3 regions of the Mesorhizobium sp. U510 genome follow, and region 3 is predicted to be linked to each of the others. Evidence: predicted binding sites of a transcription regulator. Region 3 holds the regulator's gene; each other region holds the start of a gene.
What was found. Region 3 encodes LexA, which represses DNA repair genes until DNA is damaged. Its sites were predicted from a motif close to TGTTCNNNNTGTGTTCNG; they were not measured.
Positions count from the first base shown of each region.

Region 1: the regulator LexA is predicted to act here: its motif matches at 2,717-2,734, upstream of uvrA (excinuclease ABC subunit UvrA).
Region 2: the regulator LexA is predicted to act here: its motif matches at 2,150-2,167, upstream of ACLGL5_RS19630 (ATP-dependent helicase).

Region 1 covers NZ_CP180532.1:4,694,317-4,699,134, reverse strand. The annotation lists gene uvrA (excinuclease ABC subunit UvrA) at 1-2,567, opposite strand, end outside; gene ACLGL5_RS24575 (hypothetical protein) at 3,270-3,524, opposite strand; gene ACLGL5_RS24570 (ATP-dependent Clp protease proteolytic subunit) at 3,993-4,598, opposite strand; gene ACLGL5_RS24565 (SRPBCC family protein) at 4,621-4,818, opposite strand, start outside.
Region 2 covers NZ_CP180532.1:3,758,278-3,763,095, reverse strand. The annotation lists gene dapB (4-hydroxy-tetrahydrodipicolinate reductase) at 1-33, opposite strand, end outside; gene ACLGL5_RS19630 (ATP-dependent helicase) at 42-2,135, opposite strand; gene ACLGL5_RS19625 (hypothetical protein) at 2,247-2,420, opposite strand; gene ACLGL5_RS19620 (hypothetical protein) at 2,711-2,884, opposite strand; gene ACLGL5_RS19615 (M20 aminoacylase family protein) at 3,203-4,363, opposite strand; gene ACLGL5_RS19610 (Zn-dependent hydrolase) at 4,368-4,818, opposite strand, start outside.
Region 3 covers NZ_CP180532.1:4,594,180-4,598,997, forward strand. The annotation lists gene ACLGL5_RS24055 (ABC transporter substrate-binding protein) at 1-512, opposite strand, end outside; gene ACLGL5_RS24060 (GntR family transcriptional regulator) at 665-1,438, shown strand; gene lexA (transcriptional repressor LexA) at 1,816-2,553, shown strand; gene ACLGL5_RS24070 (ComEC/Rec2 family competence protein) at 2,547-4,818, opposite strand, start outside.

The sequences.
Region 1 (4,818 bases), 100 kb from region 3:
GCTTCGCCGCCGGACAGCGTCGTCGCCTGCTGGCCGATATGGATGTAGCCGAGGCCGACCTGCTTCAGCGTGTCGAGCTTGTCGCGCACGCCCGGCACGGCGGCGAAGAAATCGACGCCTTCCTCGACGGTCATGTCGAGCACGTCGGCGATCGACTTGCCCTTGAACAGGACGTCGAGCGTCTCCCTGTTATAGCGCTTGCCGTGGCAGACGTCGCAGGTGACGTAGACATCGGGCAAAAAGTGCATCTCGATCTTGATGACGCCGTCGCCCTGGCAGGCCTCGCAGCGGCCACCCTTGACGTTGAACGAGAAGCGTCCCGGCTGGTAGCCGCGCGCCTTGGCCTCGGGCAGGCCGGCGAACCAGTCGCGGATCGGCGTGAAGGCGCCGGTATAGGTGGCGGGGTTCGAGCGCGGCGTGCGGCCGATCGGCGACTGGTCGATGTCAATGACCTTGTCGAGGAATTCCAGACCCTCGATGCGGTCATGCTCGGCCGGATGCTCGCGCGAGCCCATGATGCGGCGCGAGGCCGCCTTGAACAGCGTCTCGATCAGAAAGGTCGACTTGCCGCCGCCCGACACGCCGGTGACAGCGGTGAAGGTGCCGAGCGGGATCTCGGCGGTGACATTCTTCAGATTGTTGCCGCGCGCGCCGACGATTTTCAGGCGCCGGTTCTTTTTCGCCTCACGCCGGACCCCGGGGGTGGCCACTTCAAGCGCGCCCGACAGATATTTGCCGGTGATCGAATTGGGGTTGGCCATCACCTGCTGCGGCGTGCCCTGGGCGATGATCTCGCCGCCATGGATGCCAGCGGCCGGCCCCATGTCGACGACATAGTCGGCATGCAGGATGGCATCCTCGTCATGTTCGACGACGATGACGGTGTTGCCGATGTCGCGAAGGTGCTTGAGCGTATCGAGGAGGCGCGTGTTGTCGCGCTGATGCAGGCCGATCGACGGCTCGTCCAGCACGTAAAGCACGCCGGTCAGGCCCGAGCCGATCTGCGACGCCAGGCGGATGCGCTGGCTCTCGCCGCCCGACAGCGTGCCCGAATTGCGCGACAATGTCAGATAGTCGAGCCCGACATCGTTGAGAAAGCGCAGGCGCTCGCGGATTTCCTTCAGCACGCGCACCGCGATCTCGTTCTGCTTATCGTTGAGCTGCGCAGGCAGATCGGTGAACCATTTGTCGGCATTGCGGATCGACTGTTCCGTGACTTCGCCGATGTGCTTGCCGCCGATCTTCACCGCCAGCGCTTCCGGCTTCAGCCGATAGCCTTTGCAGACGGGGCAGGGCGTCGCCGACATGAAGCGCTCGATCTCCTCGCGCATCCAGGCGGATTCAGTTTCCTTCCAGCGCCGTTCGAGATTGGGGATAACGCCTTCGAAGGTCTTGGTCGTCTTGTAGGAGCGCAGGCCGTCATCATACTGGAAGGTGACTTCGCGCTCGCCGGTGCCGCGCAGGATCGCGTCCTGTGCCTCGGCGCTCAAATCCTTGAACTTGTCGCCGAGCTTGAAGTTGTAGGCCTTGCCCAAGGCTTCGAGCGTCTGCACGTAGTAGGGCGAGGTCGATTTCGCCCATGGGCTGACGGCGCCGTCGCGCAGCGACACGTTCTCGTCGGGCACGACGAGGTTGGGGTCGATGGCGCGCTGGCTGCCGAGACCGTCGCAGGTCGGGCAGGCGCCGAACGGGTTGTTGAACGAGAACAGCCGCGGCTCGATCTCGGGAATGGTGAAGCCGGACACCGGACAGGCGAATTTTTCCGAGAACAGGATGCGCTCATGCGTCTCGTTCTTCGACTTGTTGACCGAATCCTCGCCGGTCTGGCTGGAATCGAGCGGCCTGTCGGCGAATTCGGCCACCGCCAGCCCCTCGGCGAGCTTCAGCGCCGTCTCGATGGAATCGGCAAGACGCGTGGCCAGATCGCCACGCACGACTATGCGATCGACGACGACGTCGATGTCGTGCTTGTATTTCTTATCGAGCGCCGGAACATCCGCGATCTCATAGAAGACGCCGTCGACCTTGACACGCTGAAAACCCTTCTTCTGCAACTCCAGCAGTTCCTTGCGATACTCGCCCTTGCGGCCGCGCACGATCGGCGCCAGCAGGAACAGGCGCGTGCCTTCCTCCAGCGCCAGCACGCGGTCGACCATCTGGCTGACCGTCTGGCTCTCGATCGGCAGGCCGGTGGCCGGCGAATAAGGTACGCCGACACGCGCGAACAGCAGGCGCATATAGTCGTAGATCTCGGTGACGGTGCCGACCGTGGAACGCGGGTTCTTCGACGTGGTCTTCTGCTCGATGGAGATGGCAGGCGACAGGCCGTCGATCTGGTCGACGTCGGGCTTCTGCATCATTTCGAGGAATTGCCGGGCATAGGCCGACAGGCTCTCGACATAGCGACGCTGGCCTTCGGCGTAGATGGTGTCGAAGGCCAGCGACGACTTACCGGAGCCCGACAGGCCGGTCATGACGATCAGGCTGTCACGCGGCAGGTCGAGATCGACATTCTTCAGATTGTGTTCGCGCGCCCCGCGAATGGAAAGGAATTTATGGTCGGCCATCGCCGGTCGCCGCCTCAGATCTGGAATTCGTGGGATTGGCGGGATTTCCCGGCCATCCCCTATGTAGGTGTTTTTGCCGCCACGTCGAGAGACGCCACAATTCCCGACAGAAGTCGTTTAACCGCCTTTCACGCGAAGGGGCAAGCAGAAAGAACAAAGGCCGAACACGCTCCTGACAAAGCTGTGCAGAAACCTGACCTGTACGTAACCTCCCGGCGATCACAATTTTCCGTAACCGGCTATTGAAGGTTGACGTGGCCGGCTCAGGGGAGCAGTCTCCTGAGGTCAGCGAAGCCGGCCGTCTTTCGATGGCCTCGCCGCCCCAAGGCGGCCTGCGAGACGCCGCAGGTATTTGCGATTTGCGCTTCGCTACGACAATGTCGCAACGGACACAGGAGCGGAGCATGACGCCACCGGATAGTCCCCAAGGGCTCCACGCCTCGTTGGAGCCGCGGCAGGCATAAGTGCCAGGGTTTAGCGTTTGCGCCACCCGACAAACCGTGACTTGCCGTATTCCCCAAAAATCAGAGACTGCTAGTCGGATCGGCGGCTGACGCCGCGTAGCATCCGAAATCAAACGCCGGCAGTACACTCCCGGCAAAATATGGATTTGAGATCCAGAAAAGCCCCGTCCGTTTGCCTAAGGCACGGCGGGGCTGTTCGTTTGAGGAAATGGCTGAACTGGCCCAGCGGAGGGGCTGCTCACCTTGGGGGCTTAAACCCGCCCGTGGCCATATCGACCGTGATGGTGCCGGAAATCCTGACATCGGTATCGCCGATCTTGAACGTGCCGTTGCCGTCGCTGGGGAACGCATCGTCGGGTTCCGGCTGGGGAGCCGGCTTGGCGATGCGATAATCACCGTTCACGCCGGGCAGGGCGCCTTTCTGTGCCTGGGAGGTATTGTCCGCGGCAAAAGCCCCGCCGGACGTCGCGGCGGTGATCGCAATGGCTGTCATCAGTCTGTTCAGGCGGTAGCGCATGGCATGACTATAGTGCCGCGCTCATTGCGAAACCAGACCAGCGGCGGCGAAATGGATGCGACGCCGTCAGCCTTCGATATGGTGATCAGGCTTCAAGGTCTTCAAATTTCTATCTTAGTCTGACACAGGGCGTGCTGGCTGGCCTGGTTGCCAGTTGCTAAAATCCATGTAGCAGCGAATGGATATACCTTCGATTCGCACGTCGCCGCCACGCGCCAGACATCCATACCCTCCGGGAACATTAACTAGCAAGAAAAATGCCATGCATATTCCTGCTATAGCTAATATAGCGCGTAATGCTCGTTTGTTTGGATCGTTAGGCTTTGGCATTTATACCTCTGTTGATAATTCAACGGATTCAATAGCGCCGAATTCATTGATAGGTGATAAAAACTATTTTCTGCATTTAGTGCATCTGCATTTAATTGATGACCAAAACCAGCCTCATGCCGCCTTTTTGCGGGTGTCGAAGACATGGTCGACAATGCCCCATGCCTGGGCCTCGCGAGCGGTCATGAAATGGTCGCGGTCGAGCGTGCGTTCGACCTCCTCATAGCTGCGGCCGCAATGCTGCGCGTAGAGTTCGGCCATGCGCTGTTTGGTCTTGCCGATCCGCTCGGCATGGCGCTGGATGTCGGAAGCCTGGCCCTGGAAGCCACCCAACGGCTGATGCAGCAGAACGGTGGCGTTCGGCAGCGCGATGCGGCGCCCCGGCGTGCCCGCCATCAGCAGGAACGAGCCCATCGAGGCGGCGAACCCCATGCACACGGTCGATACCGGGCAACTGACGTACTGCATCGTGTCGTAGATGGCGAAACCGCTGGTCACCACGCCGCCCGGTGAGTTGATGTAGAGCGATATCTCCTTGTCGGGATTATCTGACTCCAATGACAAAAGCTGCGCGCAAACCAGCGCCGAGACATCGTCGTTGATCTCGCCATTGATGAAGATGATGCGCTCGCGCAGCAGCCGCGAGAAAATGTCGAAGGCGCGTTCACCGCGGCTCGATTGCTCGATCACCATCGGCACCAGACTGGCAAGACCACTCATTTTTCGTCTCCGATTTCCGTGTTCAGGCTGCGAGCAGCAGGGTGTTCGGTATGTTCGCGGCGACAGGCTTTGCGCGCCCTTGCAATCCAAGCGAGAGCCGGCAGCCGGCGCCGGCCATAGCGACGGCAGGCATCGCTTTCCCCGCAAAACCGTCATGGACGATGCGCAGATGCGTACCGCCGGAAACGGTGCGGGCGAGCGTGAAGGTGACGACACTGTC
Region 2 (4,818 bases), 840 kb from region 3:
GGCGATGGCGACCCTGATCGGCGGTTGCACCATGATCTCGGCTATTTCCACATGCCGCGCATGCGCGCGCCGATGTCGACGCGCACCTCCGGCCGGGGCGCCCTGCTTTGCGCCGCCTGTGCGCTCGGCCAGGACATCTGCTGGAACGCGGCGAGGATCGAGGCCGGGATGAAGCGGGTGCGTGAGGCGTAGAGGTGACGGTCGCCGCGCGCGGCCTGGCCATGGGGAAAGAAGCGCTGCGGCATGACCAGGTTGAGGCTATCCTTGGCCCGCGTCATCGCCACATAGAGCAGCCGGCGCTCCTCCTCGATATCCTCCTTGGTGCCGACGCCGAGATCAGCCGGAATGCAGCCATCGACGGTGTTGAGCACGAAGACGTTCTTCCACTCCTGGCCCTTGGCCGAGTGGATGGTCGACAGGATCAGATAGTCCTCGTCGCGATGCGGCGGCCCCGCCTGGTCGCTGGTCGCGTCCGGCGGATCGAGCGTGAGTTCGGTCAGGAAGCGTTCGCGCGAGGCGTAGCCAGAGCCGATCTGCTCGAGCTGCAACAGGTCGGCGCGACGTGTGACGGCATCCTCATGGATGCGTTCCAGATGTGGCTCGTACCAGAGCCTGACCTGTTCGAGATCGGCCGGCCATTTGGCGCCGGCCCGCAGGCCGGAATAGAGCGAGACGAAACCCGGCCAGTCATCTGCAGCGCGTTGCGGCGGCCGCCAGCCGGCCAGCCCCATCGCCTCGTCCAGAGCCGATGTCATCGTCTCGACAATCTGCGCGGCAGCCGAAGGGCCAATGCCCGGCATCAGTTGCAGGACGCGAAAGCCGGCGACGCGGTCGCGCGGGTTTTCGGCAAAACGCAGCACCGCCAGCACATCCTTGACATGGGCGGCATCGAGGAATTTCAGGCCGCCGAACTTGACGAAGGGAATGTTGCGCCGCGTCAGCTCGATCTCCAGCGGCCCGCTGTGATGCGAGGCGCGAAACAGCACTGCCTGCGATTTCAGCGCCGTGCCAGCTTCTCGTTCGGCCAGAATGGTATCGCAGACGAAGTTGGCCTGCTCGACCTCGTCGCGGACGCTCACCAGCCTTGGCTTGTCGGTGGATTTGCGCTCCGACCAAAGGTTCTTGGTGAAGCGCTCCGAGGCCTCGCCGATCACCGCATTGGCGGCGGCCAGAATGGTTTCTGTCGAGCGGTAATTGCGCTCCAGCATCACCACATCGGCGGCCTGCGCGAACTGTTTTGGAAAATCGAGGATGTTGCGCACCTCGGCGGCGCGGAACGAATAGATCGACTGCGCATCGTCGCCGACCACCGTCAGCCCGGCGCCGTCGGGTTTCAGCGCCATCAGGATCGAGGCCTGCAGCCGGTTGGTGTCCTGGTATTCGTCGACCAGAACGTGGTCGAAACGCCCGCCCAGATGCGCCGCTATTTCCGGCTCGGCCGCCATCTGCACCCAGTAGAGCAGCAGATCGTCGTAATCGAGCACGTTCTGCGCCTGCTTGGCCTCGACATAGCCGGCGAACAGTTGCTTGAGCTGATCGGTCCAACCGGCGCACCAGGGAAAGGCGGCCCCCAGCACTTCGCCGAGCGGCGCCTGCGCGTTGACGGCGCGCGAATAGATGGCAAGGCAGGTGCCCTTGGTTGGAAAACGCGCTTCCGTTTTCGAGAAGCCAAGTTCGTGGCGCACGAGGTTCATCAGGTCGGCGGAATCCTCGCGATCATGGATGGTGAAGGCCGGGTCGAGGCCGATCTCCAGCGCATAGTCGCGCAACAGCCGGGCGCCGATGCCGTGAAAAGTGCCTGCCCAGGTCAGCGCATCGGTGATGACCGCGGCGTCGCGGCCGAGCACCTCGCCAGCGATGCGCTCGACGCGCTTGGCCATTTCGGACGCGGCGCGCCGCGAAAAGGTCATCAGCAGGATACGGCGCGGGTCGGCACCCCTGACGATCAGATGGGCGACGCGATGCGCTAGCGTGTTGGTCTTGCCCGAGCCGGCGCCGGCAATGACCAGCAAGGGCCCGGCGATCTTGCCGTCGCCATGCTCGACGGCCTGGCGCTGGGCGTCGTTCAGCCGCGCGAGATAGGCGGGCTGGGGAGTCGGTTCCACAAATGTCGAATCATGGGCGGCGAGGTTCATCGCCCATCAAGCATCGTTTCCGCTTTGTTCGCAACATGCAAGCGGCGCGACGGACCCTTGATTTTGATGCAATTCCCAACGCAAAGCGCTGTGCACTTTCCTGGAATTGCCCTACCGCCGGGGATCGACACCCATGGCCGCCGATTGGCGGCGCAAAGCATCGCGGTCACTTCTCGACGCGGGCAGCAACAGGGGATCGACGTCGCCGGGCACGTCATCGATCATCTTGCGCGCGAGGCGATAGGCGAGAAAGGCGAATGTACCTGCCAGAAGCAAACGGATCATGCCGCGGTTCTCCTCTGATGAGGGTCAACCGGAAACATGACGGTTTGTTCCATCACGCGAAGTTCGCAACCAAACCGATGGCGCGTCGTTGAAAGGGTGGAGGCGACAGCGATGAAGAAGCTAGGATTAGCCCTCATTCTGGTGGTTTTGGCTGTCTCGGCCTGCGACAACAAATTGCCACCGACCAAGGCCCCTGGTGCCGAACAGAGCTCTCACGCCAGCGATCCTGTCATGGACACGGAGACTGTCAGCAACTGAGATAGTTCCGGTGCAATGAGGACCGCAAAACCTCAATGCATTGCAGCGATGCATTCTTCAAGCAGCTCAAGGCGGAACTTGGCATTGCGCAGTTCGTGGCCGGCGTCCTGCTGCAACTGACGGCCTCGGGCCGGCGATGCCACTGTGAGGTTTCTTTCCAGTTCGGCGATGCGCGCACGCACCTGCCGCGCCTCGTCCTGACGCAACGCCTTTATCCAGCTCCGCCCGCGCATCCGTCTTCCCGCAACAGCCCAAATACCGGCACCTTCCATGCCATAAAGACGCTAACGCCCTGCAAGTGCGAATATTCTAAATTTAATGGATGCTAATTTAGAAGGAGATCGGCGCGGGAAGAAGGCCGGCGCCGCTTGGGAGGAGAAGGCGCCGGCCAAGCGGATAAATCAGGTCCGCCGCACCATACAAGGTAGCTGAGTCTTGCCCCTGCGTCATGCGGGATCGCGGATTTCGGCCTTTTCCAGGCGTTTTCCACCGGCAAAGGCGTGCCGACGAGGGTCCGCAGCCGATCAAAATCCGAGCCGTTGCCTGGCGATGGCGGCATGGAAACTGGCTCCGAACACCAGCCCTTCATCATTGAAGTCATAGCTGGAATTGTGCAGCGGCGCCGAAGCCTCGCCATTGCCGAGGAAGACGAAGCAGCCCGGCACGTGATCGAGGAAACGGGCAAAATCCTCCGACGCCGTCACGGGCTCGCGGGCAATCGCGATATTGCCGGGCTCGAAGACATTTTTGGCGGCGGCGATGGCCGCCTCGACCAGTTCGGTATCGTTGTGCAAGGGCACGAATTCCCTGGTGTAATTGACCTCGGCGGCAACGTTGTAGGCGGCCGCGGTGCCCTCGGCGATGATGAGCATCTGGCGTTCGATCTCCGCGCTGACTTCGGGGCGAAAACTGCGCGCATCGCCGAGGATGCGGGCAAGACCAGGCAGCGCATTGCGGGTGCCGTCGGTGATCAGTTCGGTCACAGAAACCACGGCTATGTCGGTCGGGCTCAGGCGGCGCGAAACGATGGTCTGCAGATTGGTGACCAGCGCGCAGGCGGCGACCAGCGTTTCGTTGCCCGAATGCGGCCGTGCCGCGTGGCCGCCGAGCCCCTTGAGCACGATCTCGAAATTATCCTCGGCCGACATGACCGGGCCGGCACGGGTCTCGAAGTGCCCAACGGGAAGGCCGGGCATGTTGTGCAGGCCAAAGATCTCGTCGAAGGGGAAGCGCTGCATCAGGCCGTCGTCGAGCATGGCCAGCGCGCCCCTGCCCCACTCCTCGGCCGGCTGGAAGATGAAGCGCACGGTGCCGTCGAAACCACCCTCGCCCGCCAGCAGCTTTGCCGCGCCAAGCAGCATGGCGGTGTGGCCATCATGGCCGCAGGCGTGCATGATACCGGGATTGACGGAGCGGTAGGGCGCGCTTGATTGCTCCGCGATGCGCAGCGCATCCATGTCGGCCCGCAACGCAATGGCGCGGTTGCCGCTGCCGCGCTTCAGCGTGCCGACGACGCCGGTGCCGCCGACGCCCTCGGCGACATCGTCCAGGCCGAATTCCCGCAGCTTGGCCGCGACGAAGGCCGCGGTGCGTTTCTCCTCGAAGCCGAATTCGGGGTGCGCGTGCAGGTCGCGCCGCCAAGCGGTCATCTCGCGCTTCAGCGTTTCTGGATCGAGTTTAGCCATGTCTTCAGCCCTCGAGTTCGGCAAGTTCAGCGACCACATCAAGCAGGATGTTGGCGCCGGCAACAAGCTCGGCATCCTCGGTGTGTTCATGCGGGCTGTGGCTGATGCCTCCGGCGCTCGGCACGAAGATCATCGCCGCCGGCGCGATGCGCGCGATCATCTGCGCGTCATGGCCGGCGCCCGAGGTCATGCGCCGCGAGGCAAGCCCGCGCTTCCTGGCAGCAGCCTCGATCAACTCGACGACCTGCCCATCGAAAACAACCGGCTCGAAGCGGGCCAGCCGTTCGACCGACACGGTGATGCCCTCGGCGGCGAGCTGTTCGAGAAAGGCGGCCAGCGACGCCTCCTGTGCTTGCAGGCTCTGCTCGTCGGGATCGCGCAGGTCGACCGTCAAGACGGCGCGCGATGGGATGACATTGATGGCGTTCGGCTCGAAGCGCATCGTGCCGACGGTG
Region 3 (4,818 bases):
TTGTAAGGCACCCCGAAGCGCTTGGCGTTCGGCAGCAGCTTCTTGGTGAAGGCCATCACCGCGGCGACATCCTGCAGATCGCTGGCGCCGGTCATGCCTTCGTCTCCGGCGTCCCACGACGGCACCAGCTTGGCCGCCACCGGATCGGTGACAGCGGCAAAGACGATCGGAATGCCGGAACCGGCGAGCGCCTTCTTGGCGATCTGCGATACCGGCGTGGTGATGGTGTAGATCAGCTTGGGCTGCTCCGCCTGCAGCTTGGCAATCATCTGCGGCACCAGCGATGCATCGAAGTTGGTATGGCTTTCGGTGTAGACGACGTCCTTGCCCTCGACAAAACCGTTGTCCGTCAATGCCTTCTTGAAGCCGGCTATGGCGGCATTGAGCTGCGGATGCTCGCCGAAATTAGCGATGCCGATGCGTATCTGATCGGCCGCGGCGCTGCCTGCGCTGACCATTAATGCGCCTGCCAGGGCCAATCCCGACAGCCAAGCGGACTTCGACTTCAACATCATTTCCTCCCAGATTTGATCAGCGCCGCCCACAGGACGGCAACTGCGGCGATCATGGTCAGTCGCCCGCCGTGTGTCAAACATTATATATAATTCTTGCCATACCTCCGCTTCATATATAATTTTCGCAAGCCGATGACGGACGGATGGCGATGCAGGATCAGAACAATTCCACGAAGACCGAGGCGGCCTATCAGCTGCTGCGGCGCGATATCCTGACCACCCGCCTCATGCCGGGCGCGCCGCTCAAGCTGAGCGCGCTGCGCGGCACATACGGCGTCGGCTGGACGCCGCTGCGTGAAGCCTTGTCCCGACTTGAAGCCGAGCGCCTGGTCACCGCCATCAGCAATCGCGGCTTTGCCGTCGCTCCCGTGTCGCGCGCCGAGCTCGAGGACTTGGCGCGCGCAAGGATGGTTGTCGAAATGCCGCTGTTCCTGGAATCGATCGCGAACGGCGGCAGGGAATGGGAGGACGCGGTCGTCACCGCTCATTACCGGCTCTCCCGGTGCAAGACCGCGGTCGAAGACCCTTCCGATGCGGCCGTCGACAAATGGGACGAGAGCCACGAGGCCTTCCATGCGGCTCTGCTGAGCGCGGCGACGTCGAACTGGCTATTGCGCTTCCGCTCGACGATCGCCGATCAACTGCGTCGGCATCATCGGTTTCTCGGCCTGGCGCCGACATTGCGGGCGGCGGCCGGCCTCAAGGACGGCTATGGCGAGGCTATGGACGCCCTGCGCGAGGCGATCGCCATCGAGCATCACACCGCAATCATGGAAGCGGCGCTCGATCGCAATGTCGAGCGGGCAAAGGCGCTGATGACCGCGCATATCGGCTACACGCTGCATGTCTATGTCCACAGCGAAGACAACGGCGCCAACACCTACACCGCGCGCGCCGGCAGCCTGAAAGCGGTTTCCGGATGACGTTGCCGCGGCGTCCATATCCACGCGGCCATGGCCGGCCTGAACCCGCGACCGTTGGCATTTTGATTTCGTTTCGTTCCGCCGGAAATGGATCGATACACCGTACAAATCCGCTCTGTGGACGCCTCTCAAATGCCTGATGCCAAACCGCATCCAGGGGTAGGCCACAGGCCATTAACCAAAATGATTTCAATGAACCTGCGGGGAGCGGAAGCGGTCTAGCGCGGCCCGCTGCCGGGGCCAAATAATTTCGGACGCGTTAACAAATTCATTAAACTTTAAACAGTTGCGGAACACAACTGGAACAGATAGTGTTTGTTCTGGGTTTGTTTTTCGATTCTGATTCACACCCGTCGTTCAATGCCTTGGGGGCCGCCATGCTGACACGCAAGCAACATGAACTGCTGATGTTCATTCATGAACGGCTCAAGGAAAGCGGCATTCCGCCTTCCTTCGACGAAATGAAGGAAGCGCTCGATCTTGCCTCCAAGTCAGGCATTCATCGCCTGATCACGGCACTGGAGGAACGCGGCTTCATTCGCCGGCTGCCCAACCGGGCGCGGGCGCTGGAAGTGCTGCGGCTGCCGGATTCGATCGCACCCGGCCTCAACGCGGCAAAGAAATTCTCGCCAAGCGTCATCCAGGGCAGCCTCGGCCAGGGTGGTCTTGGCCGCCAGATCAAGCCGGCGGCATCGCGCTTGCCCGCGGCCGGCAATAATGACGATGCGGTTTCCGCCGTGTCGATCCCGGTGATGGGTCGCATCGCCGCTGGTGTGCCGATCGATGCCATCCAGCATCAGACACATTCGATCTCGGTACCGCCGGACATGATCATGGGTGGCGAGCATTATGCACTTGAGGTCAAGGGCGACTCGATGATCGACGCCGGCATCTTCGACGGCGACACGGTCATCATCCGCAACGCCGACACGGCGAGCCCGGGCGAGATCGTCGTGGCGTTGGTCGACGAGGAGGAAGCAACCCTGAAACGGTTCCGCCGCAAGGGCGCCTCGATCGCCCTTGAAGCCGCCAACCCGGCCTACGAGACGCGCATTTTCGGGCCAGACAGGGTCAAGGTGCAAGGCAAGCTTGTCGGGTTGATCCGGCGCTACTGAGCAGGAACGGCAGGCTTTTCGGGTTTTTGATAGGGCGGCAGCCCCCTCGCCTCGCGCGAAAATTTTCGCTGCTCGTGCCAGGGCCGATATGGCCCGTCCACCGCGAAGCTGATGATTGGCGGACCTGTCGCCGATTGGCGGTCGAAGAAGACGGCGGCACTGCCCTTGCGGGCAAGTTGCCGTTTGGTGACGACAACAACCAGCGGATTGTGGCAGGAATCATAGCCGGTTGCGTCATTGACGACGATCAAATCGGCGAAGCCGCAAGCCTTCCAGGTGTCCTTGCGGTCTTCGACATGCGCGATGATCGCCCCTGACGGGTGCCGGGCAAGACAGACGCCATCCGTGCAATAAAACGGCGCTCCCGGCGGCAGATTGGCGGCATCGGCAATGTCGAATTGCCAGTCCGCCTTGTCGAACATCTCCGGCACGACGATGGTTTCGGACACCAGCGCGCGTTTCCAATTGTCGACGGTGAACTCGTTCGGGCGAGCCCGGCTGACCGCGAGTTCTCCACCGCCGATCGGCAGCGCCACCAAACGCGCATCTTCGGAAATCAGCACATCCGGGGCGCGCGTATCCGATACTGTCAGCAGGCCGGCAAGCGCGAATGGCACTGCCGCGAGCCGCAGCCAGGTCGTCGCCATCGTCGCGATGATCAGGGCGATGGTCACCAGCAGCACGGATTGCTGCGAAATCAGCCCGACCGCATCGACCGGGGAGCGCTCCGATATCCACGCCGATATGGCGATCATTGCGGTCAGGCCCTTGCCCATCACGTAAAGGAAGGGACCGTCGGCACCAAAGGGCATCGCAAGCGAACTGAGAACAGCGAAAGGCATGACAATCAGTGACACGATCGGCATGACGGCCAGATTGGCGAACAGGCTGAGCGGCGACACACGCTGGAAATGCCAGATGGCAAACAGCGCCGTGGCGCAGCCGGCGATGATGGATGTCATCGCCAACCCACCCGTCGCCAGCAGGAATTTTCGCGTGAGAAAACCCGGCAGGGATCGCTTTGGCGGTGGCGGTCTTGCCTTTCCCGCATGGTGATCCGCCCAGCCGGCATAAGCCCCGACCAGCGCCGCGGTCGCGGCGAACGACATCTGGAAGCTTGGGCCGACTACCTCATGCGGCGACACCACAATGACGGCGATCGCCGAGATCGCAAGATTGCGCATGGTCAGCGCCGCGCGATCGAACAGCACGGCAATCAGCATCACCGCCAGCATGATGAAGCTGCGTTCGGCCGCGACGACGACGCCGGAAATGACGAGATAGGCGGCGATCGAGAAAAGGGCCGCGGCGGCCGCATATTTCTTCACCGGCCGACGCGCGGAAAAGTCCGGAAACAGCGCGAAGGCGCCGCGCAGCAGCCCCATGATGGTACCGGCGACGAGCGCCATATGCAGTCCGGAAATGGAGATGATGTGATAGATGCCGGTGCGTCGCATCGCCTCGTTGATTTCATCGGGAATGCCGGCCCGCACGCCGACGATCAGCGCCGCCGCGATCTCACCCTCGGCACCGCCAACCGTGGCCCTGATGTGGTCGGCAATGGCTTCACGGGCATTTTCTATCCCCGAGAAAAGGCGGGCCGTGAGCGGCACCTCGTCGTCCGTGGCTGAGACAAGCTTTGGGTTGCCGAGAAAGAATCCGCTGCCGCCAATGCCGGCAAAATAGCTGTCGAAGGAGAAATCGTAACTGTCCGGCCGCACCGGACCGGTCGGCGGCAACAGTTTAGCATAGCCGGTGACCAGGGAGCCGGCAGTCATTTCCGCCGGGATATCTCGCGCCGAAAGCCTGACCCTTTCCGGCGCATAGCGCAGTTTCGGCCGGGCGGTCGACGTCACGTCGATGGTCAGCCGGATGCGGCCGGTCTCCATCCGGTCGAGCGAAACGACACGGCCGGTGACTTGCGCCGAGATTTCCGAACCCAGCATCTGGGTGCCCGCCCGCCATGTCTCGACCTTGGCGACAAGCAGGCCAAGCGCGCACAACAATGCCGCCGTGAAGCCCAGATGGGTTTTGGGCCAGGAGCGCGAAACAAATGCACAGACCGCCATCAGCACGACGACCGCGACAGGCTTTGCAAAATCAGGCTCCGTCGCGAGCGAATAATAGCCGATCGCTCCAGCGGCCAGACAAACCGGCACCAGCAGGAAGGCGATGCCCCGGTCAAGCTCGAGCTCCGCTGCCGTCGCCGCACTATGGCGTAGGCGAGGCCAGGAAACCCGGGCGAGTCGCCGCCGGACACGCACA